3 regions of the Agrobacterium sp. GD03872 genome follow, and region 2 is predicted to be linked to each of the others. Evidence: riboswitches for the same ligand, from Rfam matches in the RefSeq annotation. Region 2 holds a riboswitch; each other region holds the start of a gene.
What was found. Region 2 has a riboswitch for cobalamin ahead of N5D22_RS15200 (DUF1636 family protein). Riboswitches for the same ligand answer to the same signal wherever they lie in the genome.
Positions count from the first base shown of each region.

Region 1 (9,608 bases), on a different contig from region 2:
CGCAGGATCTGGATGATCTCGAACAGTCTCGACGCCTTGCGCATTGCCGTTTTCCCGGTGGATTTCTCCACGCAACTGACACAACGCTGTCAGTTGGCATTTTCTATAAATGGCAAAACACGTTGAGAAACATGAGATTTCCCGAATGTGTCGTGAAATGTTTTGGGAGATACTGACATGAGTTACGCCGAAAATCTCTGGCTTTTCTTTCTGGTCCTGTTCGGCATCATCATCCTGCCGGGCATGGACATGCTGTTCGTGCTGGCAAGCGCACTGACGGGGGGAAAGAAAACGGGCCTTTCCGCTGCAAGCGGCATGAGCGCCGGTGGCATCGTGCATTCGCTTTACGGCGCCCTGGGCGTCGGCATGCTTGCCGCCTGGATGCCGTCGCTGTTCCTGCCGCTTCTGGTTTTTGGGGCCGCCTATATGATCTGGATCGGCATCGGCCTGATGCGCAGCGCGATTGTCGTGAACGGCGATGAGGCGCAGGCAAGCGCTTCGGTCAGAAAAGCCTTCTGGCGGGCGGTGCTGACCTGCCTTTCCAATCCGAAGGCCTATCTGTTCATGATGGCGATCTATCCGCAATTCCTCAAACCGGCCTATGGGCCGATCTGGATGCAGGGGCTGGTGATGGGCGCGATGGTGGCGGTCACGCAGTTCACGGTCTATGGCGCGCTGGCGCTGACGGCGGATAAAAGCCGGGCATGGCTCATTTCTTCGCCCGCCGCCACGATCTTCATCGGCCGCGCCGCCGGTTTCATGCTGATTGCCGCAGCGCTGCTGACACTGTGGGAAGCCCTGTCCTGAAGCGGCGGCGGACAGGCCCTGCCGCCGCAGATTTTGCCGCCAGACGATCCGAAAACCGCAGAGCACTTTGCGGTACGATGTTCTAGCCTCCTGTTTTCACGATGGAATTCACCGCAATGTGACTTCTTTTCGCCATCCGGAAAGGGCATCCTCGCGCCGTTCCATCTAGCGTCCGGCATCAGGGCCGGAATCAAGGAGAGTGTGCATGAAACTGAAAACCATTGCGGCGGCCATGCTGTTCGGCTGTCTTTGCGCCGGAGCGGTCTATGCTGCCGGCGAAGTCGAAAAACGCGAAGGCATGATGAAGCAGATCGGTGGCGCCATGGGTTCGCTCGCCGCCATCACCAAGGGCGAAAAGCCCTTTGACGCCGAAGTCGTCAAGGCCGCCGTGACGACCATCAGCACCAATGCAAAGGCTTTCCCCGACCAGTTCCCAGCCGGCACCGAGACCGGCAGCGCGGCCGCTCCCGCCATCTGGGAAAATTTCGCGGACTTCAAGGCCAAGTCCGCCAAGCTCGGTACGGATGCGGACACGGTTCTCGCCAATCTCCCCACCGATCAGGCTGGCGTCGCCACCGCCATGAAGACGCTCGGCGCCGATTGTGGCACCTGCCACCAGACCTATCGTCTGAAAAAATAATCGCAGCACTTTGGAAACGCCGCTTCCCGGCGGCGTTTTCTCACGCTCGAAAGGCATCTGACGGGGTCAGGTGAGAATGGGGAGAGGGGTATGTCCTCCATCTGGACGAAACTCGTCGGCGGGGCCATCGTCGCAGCGATTGCGGGCTATGGCATATTCGCCTGGGTTACCGCGCCGGAACGCCAGGCGCCGAGCCACTGGGTCAGCCTTGGCGAACCGGATCTGGCCAATGGCGAAACGCTGTTCTGGGCGGGCGGCTGCGCAAGCTGCCACGCCGCGCCCGATGCCACGGGCGAGGCGCTGTTGACGCTTGCGGGCGGGCAGGCGCTGAAAAGCCCCTTCGGCACCTTCCATGTCCCCAATATTTCCTCCGATCCGCAGCATGGCATCGGCGGCTGGACGCTGGCGGAATTCGGCGACGCCATGACGCGCGGCGTGGGCAAGAACGGCGAGCATCTCTACCCGTCCTTTCCCTATGCCTCTTATGCCCGTATGACGCAGAAGGACATCAACGATCTCTTCGGTTATCTGAAAGCCCTGCCGGCCAGCCAGAACGATGCGCCGGATCACCAGCTGCCTTTCCCCTTCAATCTGCGCATGGTGCTGGGCGGCTGGAAATTCCTGTATTTCGACCCCTCCGCACCGCCGCGCGTCGAACTTGCCAATGCCAATGCCGAATTGCTGCGCGGCCAATATCTGGTGGAAGGGCCGGGCCATTGCGGCGAATGCCACACGCCGCGCAATGCGCTCGGCGGATTCCAGACGGATAAATGGCTGGCCGGCGGTCCCAATCCGGAAGGTGAGGGCCGTATTCCGGACATTACCCCCGCCTCGCAAAGCATAGGCAGCTGGGCGGCGGCCGATATTGCCAGCTATCTGGAAACCGGCTTCACCCCGGAATTCGACAGCGTCGGCGGCTCCATGGTCAAGGTGCAGCAGAACATGGCGCATCTGACGGCCGAAGACCGCGATGCGATTGCCGCCTATCTGAAGGCCATTCCGGCGCGGTAGGGTGCGGCGGGGGCGTGCGCGCCCATTGACTCCCGCCTCCACCCGGCGGATAACAATCCTGTGATGGTTCCTTCCGGTCGTTCCGGAAGGTGAAAAGGGAACACGATAGGGAGAAATCCTCATTCGTGGCTGCCCCCGCAACTGTGAGCGGAGAGCCTGAAACGAAGTGCCACTGGCAAGCCATTTCCCGGAAACCGAGGTTTCCAATCGGGCGAGGGCGATGCCGGGAAGGTGTTTCAGGTTTTGACCCGTAAGCCAGGAGACCTGCCATCACGGAAATGTCCATGCCGGCGGGGTGTCCGGAAGAGCGGAATGTCAGGTGGCGGGATCAATGCCTTCCTGTGTCAGTCTCGTATCCCCGTGGTGAAGTGTATCGCATGCGGTCTTGCGGCTTGTGCCGTTTGGCCGCGTCCAAAGGCGCGGGGTCGCGCCGGAGAGGGGTCACCATGTCCATCAATCAGAATACGGCAAATTCGGCCGTTTCCACAAAAACAGCCAGCTTTGCGCAATCGCTGACGGCGATCGTGCTTGGCCTGTTCGTTGTCGGTTTTGTCGGCTTTTCGCCCGTGGAAGCCGTTCACAATGCCGCGCACGACACGCGGCATGCCAATGCCTTCCCCTGCCATTGAGGGGTAACGGCATGTCATCTTTTCGCAATATCGTCTTTACCGCCGTTCTCGTCGGCATTCTCGGCGGTTTGGCCGTGTCTGCCATGCAGGCTGTCAGTACCACGCCGCTCATCCTGCAGGCGGAAACCTATGAAAGCGCCGGCGAAGCGCCCCACAGCCATGATGCGCCGGCCCCCGGTGCCGCCGTTCCCGCCCATGAGCACAATGACGAGGCCTGGGCTCCGGCCGATGGCTTCGAGCGTACCGCCTATACCGTCGCCGCCAATGTCCTGACCGCCATCGGTTATGCATTGGTGCTGACCGGCCTCATTTCGCTGCGTGGCACCAGTGGCGGCTGGCGCGAAGGCCTTCTCTGGGGCGTTGCCGGCTTTGCCGCCGTCATGCTGGCCCCGATGATCGGCCTGCCGCCGGAATTGCCGGGCAGTCCGGCAGCCGCACTTGAGGCGCGGCAGATCTGGTGGCTTGCGACGGTTGCCGCAACCGCGGGCGGCATTGCGCTGATCGCGTTCCGCCGCGAACCCTGGGCCATCGTATTGGCATTGGTGTTGATCGTTGCACCGCATGTGGTCGGCGCACCCTTGCCGCCGGAAGGCGAACATGCGCTGGCGCCGCTGCCGCTGGAGCGTCAGTTCATCGTCGCCGCGACCATCACGAGCTTCGTTTTCTGGGCGCTGCTCGGGACATTGAGCGCGTTTTTCCTGAAGCGCTTCCAGTCGGCTTGAGACTATGCAGGACGCAGCGGAGTGGAGTGAGGAACTCGATGCGCTGCGTTTTGCCGTACCTGGTCACGGCGCTTTCTGCGCCGTGCACCGTCTTGCCTTCAAGGCGGTCCTTGGGGCGACCCCGGATCGCGAGGTGGCTCTCGCCTGTTTTCATGAACACGAAGCCGCTTTTATCGCTGCGGCGCTCAGCAAGATCAAACGTGCAAATTTACCCGCCGGCCGCAGCCTGCATCTGAACAGCCGCGATATTCGCCGGGCGATTGCCGGGGAGAACGGCGATCATGCGGCGCGTGTTTGCCGCGTACTTGATCGGCGATAATCATTGCCGTTTTCACGTCCGTCATCCCGGCCCTGAGCCGGGATCCAGCCAGCCCAAGTCCTTGGGCTGAAAGGACTCTTTTCGCCGCGCAGACGCGCGTCGGCTGGATTCCGGCTCAAGGCCGGAATGACGGGGAGTAGAGGGAGCGCAAACAACCGAGACGGCTATGCCTCACCGATGCTCCGCCGCAAAAACCTGGAGTTCCGCCTCGGCTTCCGGACCAAAGAGGCCGAGGTGTTTCAGGATTTCCACAGCGAAACTGACCGGCGCGCTGCCGGCGGCGGTGACGATGCCGCCATCGCTGACCGCTTTCGGCTGGTCGCGATAAAGCGCCTCGCCGCCATAGGCAGGATAGGCCTTGTGCGATGCCAGCGAATTGCCGGTATGGGCGACGCCGTTCAGGACGCCCGTGCCGCCGAGCGCGCTTGCCGCCGCGCAGATGCCGGCCACCAGCCGGTCCCTGTCGCGAAACCGGTGCACCAGCCCGCCAAGATCGACAGCGGTTCCCTTTTCCCAGCTGAGACCGCCGGGAATGATGAGAGCGTCGACATTCTCGGGATCGAGCGCGCCATAGGACGTGTCAGGCGTCACCTTCAGCCCGCCCATCGAGATCACCGGCGCACCATCGGGAGTGGCGTAGACGATCTCGACGCCGAGATAGCTGCGCGCCGCCGCCGCAAGCAGGGCCGGTTCCCAGTCCGCAAAATCCTGCGCCAGCGCAATGGCGATCCGTGTCATGGCCGTCTCCGTGGTTTTTAATCAGGCGATGGACTGCATGTAGCGCATGCCGGTGACCGGCCGGGGCGCGAAATCCATGTTTTCGTAGAAACGATGTGCCGCGACATTACCTGTTGTGGCGCTGACGGAAAGATAGTCGCAGCCGAGCCGCTTGGCGATATCGCGGGCGCGGGAAACCAGATGCTGTCCGGTGCCATGGCCACGGTGTCCGTCGCGCACGAAGAGATGATGCAGCTCAAGCCCGCGCTGGCCTTCCTGCGCCCTGTAGAGCGGCAGAAGCAGGGCGTAGCCGATCAGTGCGCCATCGGCTTCGGCCACGAGGCCGTGCACCCAGGGCAGCGGGCCGAACAGGTCGCGTTCCAGTTTCGCCGGCGTGATTGCCGCCGCATCGCCGTGGTAGGAGGCAAGCAGCGTGATCATCTCGTTGAGCTCGGGCAAATCCGTCTTGCGGGCGCCGCGAATGATGACGACGGGCGGTCGTTCCAGTGTAAGGGAGCTGTCTTCGGTCATTTTTTTCGGTCCTTTGGTCTTATCGGTGCCGTCAGGACGCTTGAGAAACAACAAAGCCGCCTGACGGCGGCTTGTTGACAATATGATCTGTCGAGCCGCCCTTAGAGGTAGGCCCAAAAGTACGAGCAGGAGATGGGTGCGCGTTCGTTGATCATGGGAAATGCAATGCGCCCGAATCCGTAATCTGTCAAGCGGGTCAATTCGCAAATCGCGCGATTGCCGACAGGATCGCATCTTCCATTCCCACATCGCCCGTGGAGTGGCCAGCGCCATCGACGGCAATCAGCTCGCTTCCCGGCCATGCCGCGGCAAGTTCGTAAGCGGTGACGGGCGGCCCCTGCAAATCGCGCATGCCCTGGATGAATATGCCGGGAATACCCGTGAGCACGCCGGCATCGCGCAGCAGCACGCCGTCTTCCAGCCAGGCCGCGTGGTGGAAATAATGGGCGCAGAGGCGGGCGCGGGCGAGAATATAATCGTCGTCGCGCCATTTCTCCGGAAAGGCTGAGGTGTCCTGCGCGCTGATCGAACCCGCCTCCCACAAATGCCATTCAAGCGCCGCCATGGCGCGGATGGCGGGGTCGGAGTCGTTCAGAAGCCGGTAATAGGCGCCAACCGGGTCTTCCTTTGGCAAATGATCGGGAATCGCGGCGATGAAGCGCTGCCATTGCTGCGGCAGGAACATTGCCAGCCCCTTGTATAGCCAGTCGATTTCCTTCTGCCGCGTGGTGGTGACGCCGGCCAGCACCATGGCGCGCACGCGTTTCGGATGGCGTTGGGCGTAAGCGAGAGCCAGCGTGGCGCCCCAGGAGCTGCCATAAACCAGCCAGTCATTGACCTCGAGCGCGGACCTGATCGCCTCCATGTCATCGACCAGGTGATGCGTGGTGTTGTGCGCCAGGCTCCCGGCGGCGTTCGGCGTGCTTTTGCCGCAGCCGCGCTGGTCGAACTGGATGATGCGGTAAAGGGCCGGGTTGAAGTAACACCGCGCCGTCGCCGACAGGCCCGAGCCGGGGCCGCCATGCAACAGCACCGCAGGCCGCCCAGCCGGATTGCCGGCAAGGGTCACATGCAGCCTGTGGCCCTCGGAAACATCAAGGAAAACGGTGTCGAAGGGGGTGATTTCGGGAAATATCGCGGCCATCCGGCATTTCTTTTTGCAACAGGTGGGAGGCGCATACAGGGCGCGGATGACAGGTGAATGTCAGTCCGGTTCGCGGATCGCTCTTAATGCTCGCCCTCGCACATGCCGTGATCGGAAAGCGCGCGGATGACATAACAATCCTCGATCGAATGTCCATGGCAGTGGGAGACGATACGCTCCAGCTCGTGCTCCAGCTTCTTCAGGCTGGCGATCTTTTCGCGCACATGGGCAAGGTGTTCGGCGGCAATGCGGTCCGCGCCCTCGCATGGCATCTGCCGGTGCTGGCTGAGTGCGATCAGCTCGCGGATGGCCTCGATGTTCAGCCCGAGATCGCGCGCATGGCGGATGAAGGCCAGCCTTTCGAGGTCGGATTTTTCGTAACGACGCTGGTTGCCGTCCGAGCGGTCCGCCTCGCGGATGAGGCCCATCTGCTCGTAATAGCGGATGGTCGGCACCTTGACGCCGGTACGTTTCGACAGTTCACCGATGGACAGCATGGCTTTCTCCATATCTCCAGTCTCTAGAGATATGGTTTTTCCACTCGCTGTTCAATGGGTCTCAGGCGGCGTCATCCACGCCGAGCGCCTGGGCCAGGGCCTTTAAAACTTCGGTCTCAAGGCTGGAGGCGGCTTCCGGCTGGGTGGCGGCGGTCATTTCAGGGGCGGGCGTGCTCGTGGCGGAGGCGCCGCTGTCGAGGTTCCACAGCGCGGCGGCAAGACCGGCGGAAACACCGGCGACCGGCGATACGGTCGTGGCGACGCTCTCGGCGCTCGAAATGGCGCGATGGGCCGCACGGGTCAGCTCCAGCAGGGCCTCGGTGGTGGAAGGGGTTTCCCTGTTCCTTGTCGGCTCAAGGGTCCGGACCGGAGAGGCGTAAGCGATGCTGGTGGTGGCTGCGATAGTCGTCATGACTGAGTCCCCTAAGTTTTGATGGGCTACTTTTAAGGGCCGAAACATTCGCGAGGATTGCGTCATCGGGGGCTTGAATGGAAAATCGCTGGAATATAGTATACCCCCCTATAGTATATGAGGTGCTCATGTCCCATACGATCCACGACAAGGAAAAGCTGCTTGCCCGCATCCGCCGCCTCAAGGGCCAGATGGAAGCGGTGGAACGGGCACTGGAGGATGCCAGGCCCTGCGGCGAGGTGCTGCAATTGCTCGCCTCGGTGCGCGGCGCGCTTTCCGGCCTGACGGGGGAGGTGATGCGGGAGCATCTGAACGAGCATGTGGTGCATGCTGAAAATGAAGACGAGCGGGCCAGGGCGGCGGAAGAGCTGGCCCAGGTGCTGAAGACCTACCTCCGCTAGCCCGTTTCCCAAGGCATTGACGGTTTTGGGAGGGGACCTGCGTGAATGAAATACTCCAGAGATCGAACAGGATCAGCGACATGACGACGACATCCGAACATTTCACGGCGAGCGGCCATGACCATGTTTTTCTCGGCCAGAACCATGAGCGCAATGAAAAGCGCGTCTGGATGGTGATTGCACTGACCACCGTGATGATGGTGGCGGAGATCGTTGCCGGGCACTGGTTCGGCTCCATGGCGCTCACCGCCGATGGCTGGCACATGTCCACCCATGCGGGCGCGATGCTGATTTCGGCGCTGGCCTATCTTTATGCCCGGCGCGAGGCGCGCAATCCGCGCTTCACCTTCGGCACCGGCAAGTTCGGCGATCTCGCGGGCTTTGCCAGCGCCATCGTGCTGGCGGTGGTGGCGTTGCTCATCGCTGTCGAAAGCGCCATGCGTCTCGTCAATCCGGTTGAGATCGATTTCAACCAGGCGATTCTCGTCGCCGTCATCGGTCTGGCCGTCAATCTCGTCAGCGCCGTGCTCCTGAAGGATGACCATCATCATGATCACGGCCATGGCCATGGTCACTCGCATGGCTCGCACGCCCATCACGGCCACGGCAGCCACGCCGACCACGGCCATGGTTCGCATGCGGAGCACGGCGCAAAGGGCGGCAGGGACAATAATCTGCGCGCGGCCTATCTGCATGTGCTTGCCGATGCGCTGACCTCGGTTCTGGCCATCGTCGCGCTGCTGCTCGGCAAATGGAACGGCTGGTCCTTCCTCGATCCTGCCATGGGCATTGTCGGCGGTCTGGTCATCGCCCGCTGGTCATGGGGGCTCGTCCGCTCCACGGCGACAACCCTGCTCGATGCTATAGCGCATACGGAAGATCTGCCGCAGGAAATCCGTCAAAGCGTGGAAACGGAAGAGGATCGCATCACCGACCTGCATGTCTGGCAGGTGGGGCCGGGGCATCACGCCGCCATCGTGGCGATCCAGTCGCAGGCGCCGAAAGCACCGGCTTTTTATAAGCAGAAACTTGCCGCCATACATGAACTGTCGCATGTGACGGTGGAGGTCAGCCCGGCAAAGGGTTGATGGGAATCGGCTATTTCAGTTTGTTGATCAAGGCGCTTGAATCTCTCCGCGTCATCCTCGGGCTTGACCCGAGGATGATGGAGGTAGCGGTAGAGGTAGAGGCTTTGTTCTAAAAGCCTATTCGGTATATTCCGAATAGGCGCTGCGTACCCATTCGGCCTGCGCTTCCGCCTTGTCCTCGGCGGAGGCGGCCGGCATGTCCTGGTAGGCGGGCGCGCTGCCATTGCCGACGGCCCACAGAACATTGGCCAGCGACTGGGAAAGAATGGTGCTGGAAACGGTGGGATTGCCGGGGCCGCGTTTCACGGCCTGTTCCTCAGGCGCCGCCTGTACGCTGCCGGCTTTTTCAATGTCCCGGATGCGACCCTGATAATTGGATCCGCCAATATTGCTTTCGATCTGCATGTCGGTGATTCCGCGTTCAAAAGTTAACGAATGGTTAACGGCGGCGACTTGCCCGAAACTTGCGCTTGCTGCATTGCAGCGACGGTGGAGGCTTGACAGCCGACGAAGTAGTGCTTCGTTTTTGCATGAAGGGCGGATGCGCAAAGAGATGGCAGTCGTTTGCGCAGAAGGCGAGAGCAGGACGGCATTGATGCCGGTAGGTCACCTCACATTCCGCGTCATCCTCGCCCTTGAGGCGAGGATCCATTTTTTCACTCAACCAACCTTGGGCCATGGATCCTCGCC
Region 1 is NZ_JAOCCY010000023.1:47,735-57,342, forward strand. Features, by position in the region: gene N5D22_RS25420 (YafY family protein) at 1-44, opposite strand, end outside; gene N5D22_RS25425 (LysE family translocator) at 178-807, shown strand; gene N5D22_RS25430 (cytochrome c) at 1,013-1,447, shown strand; gene N5D22_RS25435 (cytochrome c) at 1,538-2,458, shown strand; cobalamin riboswitch at 2,506-2,745, shown strand; gene N5D22_RS25440 (CbtB domain-containing protein) at 2,905-3,087, shown strand; gene N5D22_RS25445 (CbtA family protein) at 3,099-3,809, shown strand; gene N5D22_RS25450 (hypothetical protein) at 3,814-4,128, shown strand; gene N5D22_RS25455 (glutamine amidotransferase) at 4,300-4,866, opposite strand; gene N5D22_RS25460 (GNAT family N-acetyltransferase) at 4,888-5,376, opposite strand; gene pip (prolyl aminopeptidase) at 5,573-6,520, opposite strand; gene N5D22_RS25470 (helix-turn-helix domain-containing protein) at 6,604-7,017, opposite strand; gene N5D22_RS25475 (hypothetical protein) at 7,079-7,429, opposite strand; gene dmeR (Ni(II)/Co(II)-sensing transcriptional repressor DmeR) at 7,558-7,830, shown strand; gene dmeF (CDF family Co(II)/Ni(II) efflux transporter DmeF) at 7,911-8,918, shown strand; gene N5D22_RS25490 (hypothetical protein) at 9,036-9,323, opposite strand.
Region 1: it holds a riboswitch for cobalamin, as region 2 does, so the genes downstream of both, N5D22_RS25440 (CbtB domain-containing protein) here and N5D22_RS15200 (DUF1636 family protein) in region 2, are expected to answer to the same signal.

Region 2 (9,608 bases):
GACCGCCAAGCCGCTTCAGCCATGCGCCGCGCTGGCGGTCGTCCGCGAAAAGGCCGTGTATATAGGTGCCGAAGATGCGGCCATCGGGCGACATCGCGCCGTCGACATGGCCATCAATCGTCGAAAAAGGCAGATTGCCCGCTGTGCCAGTGGTTTCGCCGACATGCATTTCGTAGCCGGATAAATCAACTCCGTCGAAACTCGTACCGCGCACGGAAACGAGCCGCTTATCGCCTGCCAAAACCGTGTCGACATCAAGCAGACCAAGCCCTTCAACCTTTGCCGGTGGTCCTTCGATACCATCGGGATCGGCAATGGTTTTTCCGAGCATCTGATATCCGCCGCAAAGCCCGACAACAAAACCGCCGCGTCGTGCATGCGCCCTGATATCGATGTCGAGGCCAGCATTTTTCAGCACGGCGAGATCGGCGATGGTGGATTTCGAGCCGCACAGCAGCACCAGCCGGCAATTGGCGGGAATGGTTTCGCCCGGCCGCACGCGGATCAGCTCCACATCCGGCTCGATGTCCAGCGGATCGAGGTCGTCGAAATTGGAAATATGCGGCAGGATCGGCACGGCGATCCGGATCTTTGCGTCGGGCTTCTGCCGGGCGGGGCCGGCAAGGCCAAGCGCATCCTCCGCCGGCAGTTTCGCGGCATCGGAAAAATGCGGCAGAAGCCCGATGGGGGACCAGCCTGTCTTTTCCGCAATCATCCGCATGCCGTCCGAAAACAGGGCCGGATCGCCGCGAAATCGGTTGACGATAAAACCTTCTATCATCGTTGCATCTTCCTGTTCGAGCACGGCCTTGGTGCCGACAAGACTGGCGATGACGCCGCCCCGGTCTATATCGCCGATCAGGATGACGGGCGCATCGGCGGCGCGGGCGAAACCCATATTGGCGATGTCATTGGCGCGAAGATTGATTTCGGATGCGCTACCCGCCCCTTCCACCAGCACGAGATCGGCCTGCTGTTTCAGGCGTTCGAAGCTTTCAATCACCCGTGGCATCAGCCCGGCCTTCATGTGCTGATAATCGGCTGCCTTGGCGTTTCCGACAACCTTACCCTGTACTACCACCTGCGCGCCGGTTTCGCTCTGCGGTTTCAGGAGCACCGGGTTCATGTGGACGGAAAGCGGTACGCCGGCCGCCCGCGCCTGCAGCGCCTGCGCGCGCCCGATCTCGCCGCCGTCGGCGGTAACCGCCGCATTGTTGGACATGTTCTGCGGCTTAAACGGCATGACGGACAGGCCGCGCCGGGTGAATGCACGGGCAAGGCCGGCCACCATCAGCGATTTGCCGACATCCGAGCCGGTTCCCTGAAACATCAGCACCCGCGCAGTCATGTCAGAATTCTATCCCCGCCTGCGCCTTCACGCCCGCCTTGAAGTGATGTTTCACCAGCGTCATTTCTGTCACCATATCGGCGGCGTCGATCAGCGGTTGCTTGGCGTTGCGGCCGGTAACGATGACATGCAGATCGGGCCTGCGGCTGGAAAGCGTTTCGACGACCTCTTCCAGCGGCAGGTAATCGTAACGCAGCGCGATGTTCAGCTCATCGAAGACCAGCAGGCCGATCGTTTCGTCCGCCATCAGCGCCTTGGCTTCTTCCCAGGCTTTTGCGGCTGCAGCCACATCGCGTTTCAGATCCTGCGTGTCCCACGTGAAACCCTCGCCCATGGTGCGCCATACGACCTTGTCGCCAAACAGGGTCAGCGCCTGCTGTTCACCCGTCGACCATGCACCCTTGATGAATTGCACAATACCCACCCGACGCCCGGTGCCGAGCATGCGCAAGGCAAGGCCAAAAGCAGCTGTGGATTTGCCTTTACCGGGGCCGGTATTGATCATCAGCAGGCCTTTTTCGACGGTCTTTGCCGCGACTTCGGCGTCCTGCACCGTTTTGCGGTTGACCATTTTCCGCCGGTGGCGTTCGGCTTCGCTGTCGCTGATGTCACGTGTCATCGCGTTTTCCTTCTCATCCAGCGTTGCGGGAATACGTGCCCCGCCATTCGGAGCGGCGACTATACCCAATTTGCCGCACCCGGCAATGCGCCAGCCACGGGGCCGCGGCATTGACCCCCGCGCCCGTTCAGCCTAAGGGTAACGGACTGACGGTCTTTTCCCGGCAACGGGAAAAGCTAAGAGGGAACACGGTCAACCCCGATTGCCGGGCCATTCCGTGGCTGCCCCCGCAACTGTAAGCGGTAAGCCCGCACCGTAAAGCCACTGGACCTCTCTCATGGTTCGGGAAGGCGGTGCCCGGGTGTTGATCGAGCCGCAAGCCAGGAGACCTGCCGTTTCAGGAAAAAACGTCTGCCGGGCGGGGTGCTCCGGTCAGTCGGTCCGATCGAACAGCCGGCTTGCGCCTGTCCGCGTGCCGTTTTCGATATCCGCACCCCTGAAGATTTTTGAAGGCGCGGGAACGGGACGTTTGGATATTTCAGCAACATCTCCATGTGCAGGCGGAAACACGCAGGACGAAACGGCGCCCGGCGTGGTCGTCTTCGTTTGCCGAAGCTGTCGCGATGAAGCCGATCCGAATGCCGAACCGCGTCCCGGTTCGCGCCTTGCCGACGCCGTTATCGCAAAGGCGGAGGAGGCGGGCATTGCCGTCCGTTCCGTCAATTGCCTTGCCAATTGCAAGCGCGGCCTCAGCGCCGCACTGCGCAGCGCCAATGGCTGGTCCTACGTCTTCGGCGGGCTGACGTCCGGCGATGCGGAAGATTTGCTGACCGGCGCGCGGCTGCTGGCTGCCGCCCCCGATGGCCTGATGCCCTGGCGCGGCCGCCCCGAACCATTAAAGCGCGGCATGGTGGCGCGCATTCCCCCATTCGATTTTACCGAGGAGAGATCATGAGCACCCTTCTGGACCGCGTTCCCTGCACCATCGTCACCGGCTTTCTGGGGGCTGGCAAAACCACGCTGCTGCGCGGACTTCTCGAAAAGCTTGACGGCAAGCGGCTCGCCATCATCGTCAATGAATTCGGCGATATCGGCATCGACGGCGAAATCCTGAAAGGCTGCGGTATTGAAAGCTGCCCGGAAGAGAACATCGTCGAACTGGCCAATGGCTGCATCTGCTGCACGGTGGCGGATGATTTCCAGCCCGCCATCGAGCAGATTCTGAGCCGCCAGCCCAAGGTGGAGCACATCCTCATCGAGACCTCGGGGCTTACCCTGCCAAAGCCGCTGGTGCAGGCCTTCCAGTGGCCGGCGATCAAGAGCCGTGTCACGGTAGACGCTGTTGTGGCCGTGGTGGATGGTGCGGCCCTTGCCGAGGGACAGGTTGCCCACGACATGGAAGCGCTCGCCGCCCAGCGCGCCAATGACGAGGCGCTCGATCACGATGACCCGGTCGAAGAGGTTTTCGAAGACCAGGTCGCCTGCGCCGATCTCATCGTGCTGACCAAGGCCGATCTTCTTGACGATACCGGTCTCGACAGGGCGAAGGCGCATATTCTCGAACATCTGCCGAAAGCGGCGAAGATCGTCGTGGCTTCGAACGGCGCCATCGATCCGGCTGTGCTGATCGGTCTCGGTCTTGCGGTGGAAGAGGATATCGAAAACCGCCGCACCCACCATGATGGCGAGCTTGACCACGAGCACGATGATTTTGACAGCTTCGTCATCGATCTGCCGGCGGTGAGCGATCCGGAAGCGCTGGCGGCGCGTATCGCCGAGACGGCGGCTGCGGAAAACGTGCTGCGCATAAAAGGCTTTATCGAGGTCTCCGCCAAGCCGATGCGCCTGCAGGTGCAGGCTGTCGGCAGCCGCGTCAATCATTATTATGACCGTCCCTGGGCGGTGGGCGAGGAACGCCGCAGCCGCCTCGTCGTCATCGGCGAAAAGGGTATCAACCGCGAAAAAATCGAGCAGATGCTGGCTGCCTGACCCATGCATATTCTCGCCACCACATCCTCGTCTCTTGACGATCTGATCGAGCCGGTTGATCTCAACCAGCCCAGGTCGGATGTGGTGATCCTGTCTTTCTCGGCAAGCGATCTTGCCGGGCTGGAACAGGCCTGGCAGCGTGCTGACAGCGCTGTTCCAGCCCTGTCCGTCGCCAATCTTTCCGAGCTTCGGCACCCCATGTCTGTCGACCTCTGGATTGAAAAGACGGCGGGACATGCTCGCGTCATTCTTATCCGGATTCTCGGCGGCGCGGAGCGCTGGCGTTATGGCGTCGACCAGCTTGCCATTGTGGCGCGCAGGCGCGGCATAAAGCTCCTGCTCCTGCCGGGAGAGTGCAGCGAAAGGGACGAAAAGCTCGAAGCGGCTTCGACCGTGGACAGGCAGATGCTGGCCTCCGTTCTCTCCTTCTTCCGGGAGGGCGGACAGGAGAATATGGGCCGTCTTGCCGCCGGCCTCACCGTTCTCGCGAGCGACGGGGAGTGGCCGGATATGGAGGCCGCGCCATTGCCGAAAACCGGTTTCTATCGGCCGGATCGAGGTGTGGTCGGGCAGGCTGAAGCCTGTGCCGGTTTTCCTGCCGATGCGGCCATTTTGCCCATTCTCTTTTACCGCTCCATGCTGCTGGCGACAGACGCGGCACCCGTCGACGCACTCTTTCATGCTCTTTGCGAGCGCGGTTTTGCGCCCCTGCCGATTTTTGTCAGCGGCCTGAAGGATGGCGAGGCCATCCGTTTTCTTGATACTGTGCTGCCTGAGTTGCAGCCCGCTGCGATCATTGCCGCCACGGCTTTCGCCAGCCAGGCGGATGATAGCGGTAAGACCCTGTTCGACCGCCTGGGCGTGCCGGTTTTTCAGGTGGTCATGGCAACGACACGACGCGACGGCTGGGCGGAAAATGCGCGCGGTCTCAATCCCTCCGACCTTGCCATGCATGTGGTCCTGCCCGAACTGGATGGCCGGATTCTCGCCGGTGCGATTTCGTTCAAAGAGGCGCGGATGGATGGCGGTGTCAGTCTGCTCAACGTGCCGGAAACGGACCGCGTCGAACAGGTTGCAAACCGCATCGCGGCCTTTCTGCGATTGAAACATGCACCACCTGAAGATCGCCGCATCGTCATTCTGATGCCGGATTATCCGGGTGCCGCGCCCGGGCGCACCGGTTATGCCGTCGGTCTCGATGTGCCGCAGAGCGTGCTGGAAATGCTGCGCGATCTTGCCGGTGCCGGTTATGCGGTCGGGGATATTCCCGATACGGCGCGGGGGCTGCTCGATCGTGTCGAACAGCAGGTTGCGGCGATCGATCTTTCCGCCTACCGGGATTTTCTTGCGGCTATACCGGCGACTGCTCTTGCATCGGTGAATGCGACGTGGGGAGCAGCGGAAGACGACGACGCGTTGACTGATGGCGCATTCCATTTTCGCGTTGCCCGCTTCGGGCAGGTTTTCGTGGCGCTGGCGCCGGATCGAGGGCGCAATGAGGATCGGCGGGTGGACTATCATGACCCTGCCCTGCCGCCCCGTCACGCGCTTGTCGCTTTTGGCGGCTGGATGCAGCGGGTGGCGGATGCGCATGCCATCGTGCATGTCGGCGCACATGGCACGCTGGAGTGGCTGCCGGGCAAAACCGTGGCGCTTTCACGCGACTGTTTTCCGGAAATCGTCACCGGGTCTTTGCCGGTGATCTATCCCTTCATCGTTTCCAATCCGGGTGAGGCGGCGGTGGCCAAACGGCGGATCGCGGCCGTCACCATCGGCCATATTCCGCCAGTGCTGGTCAATGCCGGCCTGTCGCCGGAGCAATCGGCGCTGGAACAGCTGGTCGATGAATATGCGCAGGCCGACGGTCTGGATCGCCGCCGCCGCGACCGGCTGGCGACGCTGATCGTCGAAAAGGCGCTGGAGACCGGACTTGCAGCCGAGGCGGGCGTGGGTGCAAAGGACGATGCCGATGCAGCCCTGTCGCGTATCGACGCCTTTCTCTGCGACCTCAAGGATTTCGCCATCAAGGATGGCCAGCATGTTTTCGGCCGTTGCCCCGGAGGTGAGAGCGATCCCCTGAGGCTGAAAAGCGCCGAATCGGAAAAGACCGCCCTGCTTGCCGCGCTCGATGGCCGGCATGTAATGCCTGGCCCTTCCGGCGCGCCGGCGCGCGGGCGGCTTGACGTGTTACCGACCGGTCGCAATCTTTATGCCGCCGATCCGCGCACCATGCCGACGCCCACGGCTTTCGAGCTCGGACGTGTGGCGGGCGAAGAGGTGCTTCGCCATTATCTGCAGTCCCATGGTGACTGGCCGAAACATCTGGTTTTCGATCTCTGGGGCAGCGCCAGCCTTCGCAATGGCGGCGAGGATGTGGCGCAGGCGCTGCACCTGATGGGGGCGCGACCGATCCACGACGCTGCTACCGGCCGTGTTACCGGCATAGAGGTCCTGCCGCCGGCGAGCATCGGGCGTCCACGCGTCGATGTGACCTTTCGCATTTCCGGCCTGTTTCGCGACATGTTTCCGGCGTTGATCGCACTCCTCGATGCCGCCGCCAAGGCTGTGGCGCAGCGTGACGAAGCACCGGGAGACAATCCGCTTGCGGAGGAGGCGGCGAGCCTCGGATATATACCGCCGCGCATCTTCGGTTCCGCGCCCGGCACCTATGGCGCAGGTATCGAGGAAAAGCTCGCCAGCGGGAAATGGGATGAGCGTGAGGAGTTGGGGCAAGCCTATCTCGACGCGGCAAATCACGCCTTTGGCGGGGCCGATGGGCTGGAGATGTTCGAAAATGCCGGTTTTGCGGAACTGGTGCACCGGGCCGATCTTCTGGTTCATACCGGCGATGATCCGGGTCGCGACCTTCTGGATGGTTCGTCCGATGTCGCTTTCATCGGCGGTTTTTCCGCCGCGAAGGCTGCACTCGGCGCCGCTGCCGATATCGTTGCGCTGGATACGACCGATCCGGCGCGCCCGCGCGCCCGGTCGATGGCGCAGGCGCTGACCCGGGTGGTGCGCGCCCGCGCCGTCAATCCGCGCTTCATTGCGGGCCAGATGCGGCATGGTCCGCGCGGCGCGGCGGAATTTGCCGAGACGGTGGATCGGCTCGTTGGTTTTGCCGAAACCACGCATGCTGTTTCCTCCTCACTGGTCGAGGCGCTTTACGACGCCTATTTCGGTAATGAGGAGGTGCGTGATTTCATCCTGCGGGAGAACCCCAAGGCAGCGGTGGCGATGGCCGAGCGTTTTTTGTCTGCCCGCCGTCGCGGACTATGGCACAGCCGCCGCAATGCGGTGGATGTTGAGCTTGAAATGCTGATCCTGCCCCGCGCCGAAAGGGTGGGGACATGATCGCGGCCGCAGCCGATCCCGTTCAGCCATTTGGCCGCCGCGGCCTTTGCCCGGCCCTATCCGCCCCCATGCGCACCGGCGACGGTTTCCTGTCGCGGATCGCGTTCGAGGCGGATATTTCGCCCCGCGCGATGATAGCGCTTTGCCATCTTGCCGAGCGACATGGCAACGGATTGATCGATATTACCGCGCGCGGCAGTCTGCAATTTCGCGGCCTGACGCCGGCAAGCGCCTGCGCTCTGGAAAAAGATGTCCTGACACTCGGTCTGCCTCTGCGCGAGGGGCTGGCAGTCGAGATTTCACCCCTTGCCGGCCGGGACGAGGTGGAAATTGCTGATAGCCGTCCCCTCGCCGCGGAGATTCGTAAAGAAGCTGACCGACTTGCTCTCCATGAAAAGCTCGCCGCCAAAATGTCCGTCGTCATCGACGGTGGCGGGCGTCCTTCCATGGGGGATTTGTTCGCCGATATTCGCCTGAAAGCAGTGTCGGTGGATGGTCAGGCCTTCTGGCGACTGCTGGTCGGAGGGCCTGAAAGCAAGGCGCTGAGCGCGGGAGTGGTTGAGACAGGTGCGGCGGCGGGTGTGGTTCTGTCACTGCTTCTTTGTCTGGCCGGCAAGGGACCGCTCGCGCGTGGCCGTGATCTGGATAGGCAGACCGTAAAAGCGGTCTGCGGCGATTGTTTGCAGGATCAGGTGACTGGCGGCGAAGCCGCCGCAGCGTTTTCGCCCTTGGGGCTGATGACCGTGGGAAAGGATCGCTCCGCTGCCTGGGTTGCGCCTGCCTTTGGCCAGGTGCGAGGATCCGACTTATCGCGCCTGTGCGAGCGTGCCGATCTGCTCGGTATCAAGGCCTTGCGGCCATCGCTGAACCATAGCCTGCTATTCTTTGGCTCGTCATCCGCCTGCAGCGCCGTTATTGAGACTGCGAAGGTGTCCGGTTTCGTCACTGCGGCCGGCGATGCGCGTTCGTCCATTGCCGCCTGCTCGGGTGCTCCGGGCTGCGCCTCTGCTTTTTTTTCGACCCACGAACTGGCCGCTTTTGCGTTCCGGGAATGTGCGTCGATGCTCGACGGCTCCTTCACGCTGCATTTTTCCGGCTGCGGTAAAGGTTGCGGGCATCCTGCTCCTTCACTTCTTGCCCTTTGCGGCACAGCCGATGGTCTCGCCGTTTCCGTTTCCGGCCGCGCAGGTGACCCGCCCGTTGTGATTATACCTTTCGAGCAACAGAAGACGGTGCTTTCGCGGCTTGCCCGTCTTTACGAAAAAGAACATAAGCCCGGGGAAAACGCTGCCACCCTGTTTGCCCGCCTGGGCAGGGACAAGATCGGTGCGGCGCTTCGACAGGATGACTGATGACAGACTATGATTATATTCGCGATGGCAATGCGATCTATGAGCGCTCTTTTGCCATTATCCGCGAGGAAGCGGATTTATCCGCCTTTACCGAAGAGCAGGCGGATATCGCCATCCGCATGATCCATGCCTGTGGGCAGGTGGAGGCAGCTAGCCATTTCCGCTTCTCGCCGAACTTCGTTTCGGCCGCCCGCGGCGCGCTTCTTGCCGGAAAGCCCGTTCTGTGCGACGCGGAAATGGTCGCCCATGGCGTGACCCGCGCCCGGCTTCCGGGCGATAATGCCGTCATCTGCACGCTGCGCGATCCGCGCACGCCGGAACTCGCGAAAAAGATCGGCAACACCCGGTCTGCGGCGGCTCTCGATCTCTGGGCGGACAAGCTCGAGGGTGCGCTCGTTGCGATCGGCAATGCGCCGACGGCCCTGTTCTATCTTCTGGAGATGCTGGAAAAGGGCGCCCCCCGTCCCGCCGCCATCCTCGGCATGCCGGTTGGTTTTGTCGGCGCGGCGGAATCGAAAGACGCGCTGGAGGCGAGTGGGCTCGGCATTCCCTATGCCATCGTCAAGGGACGGATGGGCGGCTCAGCCATGACGGCCGCCGCCGTCAACGCGGTTGCGAGGGCAGGCCTGTGAGTGCTGCTCTTTTTGAACATTCCAAGGGCAAACTCGTCGGTGTCGGCACCGGCCCCGGCGATCCCGAGCTGCTGACGCTGAAGGCCGTCCGCGCCATTGAAAATGCCGATGTCCTTGCCTTTTTCTGCAAGAAGGGCGGCAGCGGCAATGGTCGCGGCATCGTCGAGGCCTTCATCCGCCCCGGCACGCTGGAAATGCCGCTGATCTATCCCGTCACCGTCGAAAGCGACAAGAACGGCGAAGACTATCGTGGTGCGATCGCTGCATTCTTCGATCAGTCGGCGAAGGACATTGCGGCCCATCTCGATGCCGGACGTAATGTCGCCGTGCTCTCGGAAGGCGATCCGCTGTTTTACGGCTCGTATATGCATCTC
Region 2 is NZ_JAOCCY010000005.1:284,728-294,335, reverse strand. Features, by position in the region: gene N5D22_RS15210 (cobyric acid synthase) at 1-1,348, opposite strand, end outside; gene cobO (cob(I)yrinic acid a,c-diamide adenosyltransferase) at 1,350-1,967, opposite strand; cobalamin riboswitch at 2,101-2,319, shown strand; gene N5D22_RS15200 (DUF1636 family protein) at 2,437-2,862, shown strand; gene cobW (cobalamin biosynthesis protein CobW) at 2,859-3,896, shown strand; gene cobN (cobaltochelatase subunit CobN) at 3,900-7,250, shown strand; gene cobG (precorrin-3B synthase) at 7,250-8,602, shown strand; gene N5D22_RS15180 (precorrin-8X methylmutase) at 8,602-9,234, shown strand; gene N5D22_RS15175 (precorrin-2 C(20)-methyltransferase) at 9,231-9,608, shown strand, end outside.

Region 3 (9,608 bases), on a different contig from region 2:
GTTGATATCGCTCGAAACCAGCTTCTTCTGGTGCGACAGCTCGAGGATGCGCCGCTCCACCTCGCCGATTTCACGGGAGGAACGCTTGAAATGCGAAATGATGTAGTCGGAGATATCTGGCACGGTGTTTCTCCGGTGCTGATGGGGCGATGCGGATGTTTCCCGAGATAAACCCGCATGGCGGTGGAATTCAAACGATTTCCGCCGCCATGCGGTTCAGGCGTCCCCGCCGAAAAACATCAGACCGATGGCGCGCCCTCGTGCAGCCAGTTGAAACCGGGGAAGAAGCGCTCGCGACCGTATTGCTGGCCGAACATCATGTCGAATTGCAGCAGGCGGTAGTCGCGCACCACGTCGGGAACGGCATTGGGCGCTATAGACCAGTCGGGCAGGGCCTTGCCGTCGGTCGTCACCAGCATATGCCGGTCGATGACGGAAAAGGCCTGCTGCACTTCGCCCAGCGTGCCGGTATAGAAAGGATCGGAGAAGCCCGCGGTCTTCAGCACGTGATAGGGGAGAAGCGCCGGGCTGACGGTGCCGATATTCTTGCGCACGCCCTTTTTCGAGGACCAGACGACGAGCGGCGTCTCGTGTTCCTTCTTCATCACCTCAAGCGGCGCGCGGCGGCTGGCCACCATGCCCGGCATGTAGCCGCTTTCCACGAAGGTCTGGCCGAGCGGCGGCAGGTGATCGCCGAAGAGGACGATGATGGTTTCACGGTCGCGCTTCTTGGCCCAGCGCATCAGTTTCAGAAGAGCCTCGTCGGCCTCCACCACCCCTTGCGAATAGGTCGCGAGCGCCTGTGATGCCGAAGGAGAAAGATCGCCTTCCACGCCGACGGTATCGGCGGCATAACGGCCCGCCTCGTAGGGACCATGTCCCTGAAGGGTGACGGCGAAGAGGAAGAGCGGGTTCTGCGCCTTTTCGGCCGTCGCCATGATCTCGTCCATCAGCGCATCGTCGGAGGCGAAGTTGCCGCGTTTTTCCATGGCCGGCAGCGTCTCTTCGGAGCGGAATTCCTCGAAGCCGAAATTCCTGTAGACCTGCTTGCGGTTCCAGAACCATTCCTGGAAAGGGTGCATGGCGATGGCGGAATAACCTTCACCACGGAAGAAGCTGGCGAGCGACGGCACCGGGCGGCGGATATATTGCTGATAGGGAATGCTGCCATAGGGCAGGAAGGCGTTGGAAAAGCCGGTCAGCGCCTCGAATTCCACATTCGCCGTCATGCCGCCGAATTCCGGGGAAAAGACATTGCCGGATTGTTTGGCGCGGATCGTCGGCATGGGATCGGCGGAGAGCTTCACATTTTCCAGTCGCGTCGGATCCCACAGCGATTCGCTCATCAGCATGATGACATCGGGGTAATCGCCCTTGTTGGCGGCGAAGGCGGCGGGTTCGGATGTCAGGTCGGCAATGGTGTTTTCGCCGTAACCCTGCGGCGCCGAGACATTGGCCATCGGAATATTGAAGGCAAAGGCCATCAGGAAGCCGTTATGGCGGTAATTTTCCTGCTGATCCCACATCATGGGAATGATGTTGAGGCGATCGCGCAGCCAGGAATAATGCGAATAATCCATCAGCGAGGCGAGGCCGGCAAGAAGCGGCAGCGCCACCACCAGTCCTGCTGCGCGTTCGCGCCAGCGCAGGACGGGTGAATGGCGGCGCGCCAGCAGCCATAACGCCACAAGCGCGGCAATGGTGGCGCAGATGCCGAGCCCCAACAGCACGGCTGTCATGGGCTGCGCCTTCAGCATGGTGGGCAAAAGCTCAAGGATTTGCCGGCCGAACAAAAGGTCGGATGGGTAGAGCGGATCGGAGAGATAGGTCTGTTTCTGCGCGGAAATCAGCCCGGTCAGCGCGCAGAGCGGCGCAACCGCGATCAGCGACAGGTAACGCCGGCCAAGGAGCGCATCGAGTGCGACGAGAAGGGCGAGCACGGCGGCAATGGTGGTCATGCCGGGGCGGGCGGAGGAGGTGAGGAAGGCGCCGATATCATGGAGCGAACCACGGGCGATCCATTCCAGCGCCACGACCAGCATGACGGAGGCGACCGTCAGATTGGCAAGCGGATAGGCGATGCCCGAAAGCTTGGAAAGGCTCCTTGTCCATGCAGGCGAAAAGACGAAACCAGCCTTTTCGGAAGCCGTTGTTTTTGGCGCCGAATCTCTCAAACCCATACTCCGGTATTGCAGGCGGCACGGCCGATCCGGGGAGATGAATCGGGTGTCGCAAAAGTGTCATGTAACTGTCACATAAGCGCGATGAACGCGACATGAACTTTGAAGAGTCTGGCCGGTGCGGCGATAACCTTAGCGTGAACGCGCGCGGACGAAGCGTAACGGGCGGCGCCATGCAATTGCCGCGTTGCGGAGCGGCCACGGGCGCGGTATTGAAAAGTCATGAGCGACAGACACGATATCCAGAACCATCTCCGGATTGCCGTCGGGCAGTTCAATCCCACCGTTGGCGACGTGGCGGGCAATCTCGCCAAGGCGCGCGAGGCAAGGGCCGATGCGGCGACGCAGGGCGCCGATCTTCTGCTCCTGACGGAGCTGTTCATATCCGGCTATCCGCCGGAAGATCTGGTGCTGAAGCCGGCTTTCCTGAAAGCATGCCTGAAGGCTGTCGAGGAGCTGGCGGCGGAAACCGCCGATGGCGGGCCGGGCATCGTCATCGGTTTTCCGCGACAGGGTGAGACGGGCCGGCACAATTCGGTGGCGCTTCTGGATGGCGGCAAGATCATCGCGCTGCGCGACAAGATCGACCTGCCGAATTACGGTGAATTCGACGAAAAACGCGTTTTCTCCGAAGGTTCGATTTCCGGTCCCTATAATTTCCGGGGTGTGCGGATCGGCATTCCGATCTGTGAGGAAATCTGGAACGATATGGGTGTCTGCGAAACGCTCGCCGAAAGCGGGGCGGAAATCCTGCTGGTGCCGAACGGTTCGCCCTATTATCGCGGCAAGCTGGATGTGCGCCATCAGGTGGCGCTCAGGCAGGTTATCGAAAGCGGCCTGCCGCTCGTCTTCGCCAACCAGCTGGGCGGGCAGGACGAGCTGGTGTTCGACGGCGCGAGCTTTGGCTTCAATGCCGACAGGACGCTCGCCTTCCAGATGAGCCAGTTCGAGGCCACACTTGCCGTCACCGACTGGAAACGCACGGCAGACGGCTGGCGCTGCGAAAGCGGACCTTTCTCGAAGATTCCCGAAGGCGAGGAGGCGGACTACCGCGCCTGCATGCTGGGCTTCCGCGATTACGTCAACAAGAACGGCTTTAAGAGCGTGGTTCTCGGCCTTTCCGGCGGCATCGATTCGGCGATCTGCGCCGCCCTTGCCGTCGATGCGCTGGGCGAGGAGCGGGTGCGCTGCATCATGCTGCCTTACCGCTATACCTCGGAAGAATCGCTGAAGGACGCGGCCGATTGCGCCAAGGCGCTGGGCTGCCGTTACGATATCGTGCCGATTTCAGAGCCGGTGGAAGGATTCCTCTCGGCGCTTTCCGATCTCTTCGAGGGCACGGAAGAGGGCATTACCGAGGAAAACCTGCAGAGCCGCACGCGCGGCACCATTTTGATGGCCGTCTCGAACAAGTTCGGCTCGATGGTAGTGACGACGGGCAACAAGTCGGAAATGTCGGTGGGTTACGCCACGCTCTACGGCGACATGAATGGCGGTTTCAACCCCATCAAGGACCTCTACAAGATGCAGGTCTATGCCATTTCCAGCTGGCGCAACGCCCATGTGCCGCCGGGCGCGCTCGGCCCTTCCGGCGAGGTGATCCCGGTCAATATCATTTCCAAGGCGCCCTCGGCCGAATTGCGCCCCAACCAGACCGACCAGGATTCGCTGCCGCCCTATCCGGTGCTGGACGATATTCTGGAATGCCTTGTCGAGAAGGAAATGTCGGTCGAGGAGATTCTCGCGCGCGGCCATGATGTGGCGACGGTGCACCGGGTGGAGCATCTGCTTTATCTCGCCGAATACAAGCGCCGGCAATCGGCGCCGGGCGTGAAGATCACCAAGAAGAACTTTGGGCGTGACCGGCGTTATCCGATCACCAACCGGTTCCGGGATCGGTGATTGAAGGCGCGCGCCATCGATTTCTGGCGGGTGAGTTAACCGCCTTTCTCCGTCATCCTCGCCCTTGAGGCGAGGATCCAAATGCGGTTGAGATTGTGGATCCTCGGGTCAAGCCCGAGGATGACGTCGCGTGTGAGGAGCTTTTTTTGACAGCCCATAAACGGCGCGGAGAAAACCCCGCGCCGTCCACTCATCTCAAATGGCCTGCCCCACATCGATGCGGTTGCCATCGTGGTCTTCAAACACAAAGGCGCGCAGGCCATAATCTTTGTCCTGCAGGCCCTTGATGATGCGCAGCCCGTGGCTCTTGCAGAGCGCATGCAGCGCATCGACATCGCTCACCATCATATGCGCCACATTGAAGGGCGCCGCCTTGTGGCTGGGCTGCAATGTCAGGTGCAGCTCGGCATTGCCCTGTTTGAGGATCATGAAGCCGACAGGGTCGCCGTTTTCGAAGGTCTTTTCGAAGCCCAGTACATCGACATAAAAATCATGGGCCTTTTCGATATTTTTGACAGGAAGCATTGCGGCGATCCGCCCGAAGCGGATGCCGTGATCGGCGATGGTATTCATCGCGGAACCTCTGGCCTGGGAGAAACGGCAAGCGGCGCGGACGGTGCCGGAGCGCTGGCGTTTTTTCCGGTTTGAATTTGCAGGACGGTGCCTGCCGCCCTAGGATCATAATCGAGGCGATGGCGGATGCAAACGGAATGTCTGCATTGCCGGGCGCTTTGAACGAGACACGGACACGCCCGGGAGGCAGAATGCGCAGCTCCATCGAAATCTTCAACATCCGCACCCGGCAGATGCGGGTGGTGTGGCAGACGCCCGATCTCTTCGAAGCGCCGAATTGGTCGCCGGATGGAAAATATCTGCTGCTGAACAGCGAAGGGCTGCTTTATCGCCTGTCTCCCGCCGGTGATACGTCGCCGGAAAAGGTCGATACCGGCTTTGCGACGCTCTGCAACAACGACCACGGCATATCGCCTGACGGTTCGCTCTACGCCATTTCCGACAAGGTGGAATTCGGCAAGAGCGCCATTTATCTTCTGCCATCGGCGGGCGGCGCGCCAAGGCTGATGACGAAGAACCTGCCTTCCTATTGGCACGGCTGGTCGCCGGACGGAAAAAGCTTCGCCTATTGCGGCATTCGCGATCAGGTTTTCGATATCTACGCCATGGATATTGAGAGCGGCGTCGAGACGCGCCTGACCCATGGCGAAGGCCGCAATGACGGGCCGGATTATTCGCCCGACGGCGAGTGGATCTATTTCAATTCCAGCCGCACCGGGCGGATGCAGGTCTGGCGCGTGCGGGTGGATGGCTCCTTCGTCGAGCGCATTACCGACAGCCCCTATGGCGACTGGTTTCCACATCCGTCCCCCAGAGGTGACAAGGTGGTGTTCGTCTCCTATGACGGTGACGTCTTCGACCATCCGCGCGACCTCGATGTGCGGGTGCGGCTGATGGATATGGAAGGCGGCAATGTCGAAATGCTGTTTGAGCTTTTTGGCGGGCAGGGCACCATGAACTCGCCCAACTGGCATCCGGATGGGGACGAATTCGCTTATGTGCGGTACTTTCCGGTAGAGTGATGCGGTTAGGACGAGGGAGAGTTCCGCCTTTCATCATTCCGGCCCAAGGCCGGAATGATGAAGGTGTGGGAGGATCATCGGCACATTGCGCATCGCCCGCCAAGATACTTGCATTCGCAAGCTTTTTTGCCCATAGATTTTTCGGTCAGGTGCCCGTTGTTGCGGCGGGAGAATCGGGAATCCGGTGAAAGACCGGAACGTGCCCAGCGCTGTGAGGCGGACGCCCTTTTTCTGAAGCCACTGGAGTCATTCGGGAAGGCGAAAGGGGTGGATGAAGCCGAGTCAGAAGACCGGCCTGGCGGGATAGACCGAACCGCGCGGACGGCGGCAGGTTGCTGAAGAGGCGTGTTGTCGCCGCGAAGACCGGCATGGTTTCCGCGTCCGCGCGCCCGCATTGTTGGGGTTAAACGATGCCGACCGATCCGTCCGAGGGTAATCCCTTGCAGGCCAGTCCATTCGATCATGCGCTTTCGCCCGCGCGCCCGTTTTCCTGCGAAGAACGCGAGGCGATCTACCGCGCCATCGAGACCCGGCGCGATGTGCGCGATCAGTTCCTGCCCGATCCGCTGCCGGACGAGCTTGTCGAGCGTCTTTTGAAGGCGGCGCATTCTGCGCCCTCGGTCGGTTTCATGCAGCCGTGGAATTTCACCCTCATCACCGATGGCGCGGTGCGGCAGGCGGCCTTTGTGGCCTTCAGCCGCGCCAATGAGGAGGCGGCGGCGATGTTTGCGGGCGAGCAGCAGGCGCTTTATCGCAGCCTCAAGCTTGAAGGCATCCGCAAGGCGCCGCTCAGCATCTGCGTCACCTGCGATCCCACCCGCGGCGGCAAGGTGGTGCTGGGCCGCACCCACAATCCGCGCACGGATGTCTATTCCACCGTCTGCGCCATCCAGAACCTCTGGCTTGCGGCGCGCGCCGAAGGCGTCGGCGTCGGCTGGGTCAGCATTTTCCACGATAGCGACATCCGCGCCATTCTGGAAATCCCCGATCATATCGAAATCGTCGCCTGGCTGTGCCTTGGGCGTGTCGATGCGCTCTATACCGAGCCGGAACTGGCGGTGAAGGGCTGGCGGCAGCGTGTGCCGCTGGAGGAACTGGTGTTTCGCAACCGCTGGGGCGGGGTGTAGAAGCGGAGGCCTGTGAATAAGGCGGGACGTCGCCGCGGATTTCTTCTCCCCGCCGGGGAAAAGGTGGCCCGAAGGGCCGGATGAGGGGGCAAGCTCTCCGAATATCGCTGACGCTGCCCCCTCATCCCGCTGCCGCGGACTTCTCCCCCTTGGGGAGAAGAAACAAGGCGCGCGCTTGCCCCATTACGAGCGCGGAAGAGATTTCACTGCTGCGGCTGTATACCCTTCAACGCCGGGTTCTTCAGGTCGATACGGCCCGTCTGGTCGGGCAGGAATTTCGGGCCTATGACGCGGACGCGGCTGTCGTTCGGATCGTAGTCGCGTTCGGGAACGGGCGCTTCCGGCGGCTTGGCGGCCTGTTGCTGTTCGGCGGGTTTCTCAGCCCTGTCACCTTGCGGTGATGGAATGGTGGTGATGCCGGAATAGGGCTTTTCGGGCTGCGGCTTGGCGGCCTCTTCCTGCTTTTGCATTTCCTCGTGATAGGCGGCCATGTTGCAGGCGCAGCCCGGCGCTTTTGCCGTGGCGTTCCTGTAGGCGAAGGCGGTCGGCAGATCCCTGTAGGGCTTTCCGGTTTCGGCAGACACCATGTCGGCGGTTTCCTGATCCGTCATGGAGTGGAAATAAAGCTCCGTCTCGGTCCCCGGACACATTTTCTCGCATTGCTCCGCCTGGGCGCGGAAATCGAGCGGCGAGGCATTGGAGGCGATCGGGAAAAACGAGCCGTCGCAGGTGCGCACGCAGAGTGTGCGAAGCCCGCCTTCGGCGGCGGCGTTGGGGTAGGGAGAAAGCCCCGCCTGTCCCGGCCCGTCGCCATTTTGCCGGCCATTCTGCCGGAAAGCATCGGGATAACGCGTCACATCGGGCGGCGGCGGCAATTGCGTTTCCGTCTGCGGCGCGGTGTTGCAGCCATTGGCGTCGAGGGCGGCGAGGATGCGCTGACGCCTGATGTCGCCATCATTGTCACGTGCCGTCGCCATGGCGTCGTCACGGTCACGGATGATGGCGTCGCGTTCGGCTTCGGCATCCACCAGCGCATCGCCGATCTCGGCGCAGACGCCGGCATTGGGGCTGCCATAGACGATGACGCTGCCCGAAGAGCAGCCATAGCCGCGCATGTCGTTCCTGATTTTGCGGATGGTGATGTTCTGGCGGGCGAGCGCATTGGCGTAACGCCGCACCTCGGCCGTATTGCCGACGATGCGGGGCGGCTCGCGCAACTGCGCGTAGAGCGTATCACAGACCTGATCCGCGAAAGCGGCGGCCGGGGCGACGAAAACAAGGGGAATCAGGAGGCCGATGATGCGGCTGCGGCGGGTCAATTGTTCGATCCGTTCGATGTCCCCGGCCGGTGGCAGGGGCGTTATACTTCACGAAATCCGTGTTTCAGGAAGATAACATAAGCTGTTGCCGCAATGCGGCAACAGCCTGTTCAAAATTGCGTTAATGCGGCCTCTATCACACCGAAGGATGCGACGCCTGCACCACGGCGAAGGCCGCCATGTTGACGACGCCGCGCGAGGTGACGCTGGGCGACAGGATATGGGCGGGCAGGGCCGTGCCGAGCAGGATCGGGCCGACATGCAGGCCTTCCGTCAGCGTGCGGGTGACACCGAGCGTGATGTTGGCGGCATCGAGGTTCGGGAAGACCAGCAGGTTCGCTTCGCCGGTCAGCACGCTGTTTGGCATGGCGCGCTTGCGCAGCGCTTCCGAAAGGGCCGAACCGCCCTGCATTTCGCCATCGACTTCCAGTTCCGGCGCGGCTTCCTGCACGATCTTCAGGGCGCGGCGCATCTTGCGGGCGCTTTCGGAATCGCGCGAGCCGAAATTGGAATGGCTGGCGAGGGCGATCTTCGGCGTGATGCCGAAGCGGCGGATTTCCTTGGCCGCGAGAATGGCCATTTCCGCCACTTCCTCGGAGGTCGGGTCGTAATTCACGAAAGTATCGGTGAGGAACAGCGCACCCTGCTGGGTGATGAGCAGGCTGAGGCCGGCGAAGGAACGCACGCCTTCCTGCTTGCCGATGATCTGGTTCACGTCGCGCAGGTGGCGGTCGTAACGGCCTTCGAGGCCGCAGATCAGCGCATCCGCCTCATCGCGCTTCACCGCAAGCGCGCCGATGACGGTGGAGTTGGTACGCACGATGGTACGGGCCGCCTCCGGGTTGATGCCGGCGCGACCGACGAGGGCGAAATAGTCATCGACATAGTCGCGGTAGCGCGGATCGTCTTCCGGATTGACCACGGCGAAATCCGTATGCGGGCGGATGCGCAGGCCGAAGCGCTTCAGGCGCGTTTCGATGATCTGCGGACGGCCGATGAGGATCGGAATGCCGGTGCCTTCTTCCAGAAGCACCTGGGCGGCGCGCAGCACGCGCTCGTCTTCACCTTCGGCAAAGATGATGCGCTTCTTTTCGGCGGCCTTGGCGGCATTGAAGACCGGCTTCATGATGAAGCCCGAGCGCCAGACGAAACGGTTCAGCTGATCGAGATAGGCTTCGAAATCGGTGATCGGCCGGGCGGCGACACCGCTTGCGGCGGCGGCGCGGGCAACGGCCGGGGCGATGCGCAGGATGAGGCGCGGATCGAAAGGCGAGGGGATGAGGTAGTTCGGGCCAAAGACCGGCGTTTCGCCGCTATAGGCTTTTGCCGCGACTTCGGAGACTTCCTCACGCGCGAGTTCGGCGATGGCCTGCACGGCGGCCATCTTCATTTCCTCGTTGATCGTGGTTGCGCCGCAATCCAGCGCGCCGCGGAAGATATAGGGGAAGCAGAGAACGTTGTTGACCTGGTTCGGGAAATCCGAAC
Region 3 is NZ_JAOCCY010000003.1:9,375-18,982, reverse strand. Features, by position in the region: gene N5D22_RS07560 (DUF1003 domain-containing protein) at 1-123, opposite strand, end outside; gene N5D22_RS07555 (LTA synthase family protein) at 240-2,180, opposite strand; gene N5D22_RS07550 (NAD+ synthase) at 2,403-4,082, shown strand; gene N5D22_RS07545 (glyoxalase superfamily protein) at 4,278-4,655, opposite strand; gene N5D22_RS07540 (TolB family protein) at 4,847-5,677, shown strand; cobalamin riboswitch at 5,808-5,991, shown strand; gene bluB (5,6-dimethylbenzimidazole synthase) at 6,088-6,804, shown strand; gene N5D22_RS07530 (DUF2865 domain-containing protein) at 7,008-8,123, opposite strand; gene N5D22_RS07525 (NADP-dependent malic enzyme) at 8,260-9,608, opposite strand, start outside.
Region 3: it holds a riboswitch for cobalamin, as region 2 does, so the genes downstream of both, bluB (5,6-dimethylbenzimidazole synthase) here and N5D22_RS15200 (DUF1636 family protein) in region 2, are expected to answer to the same signal.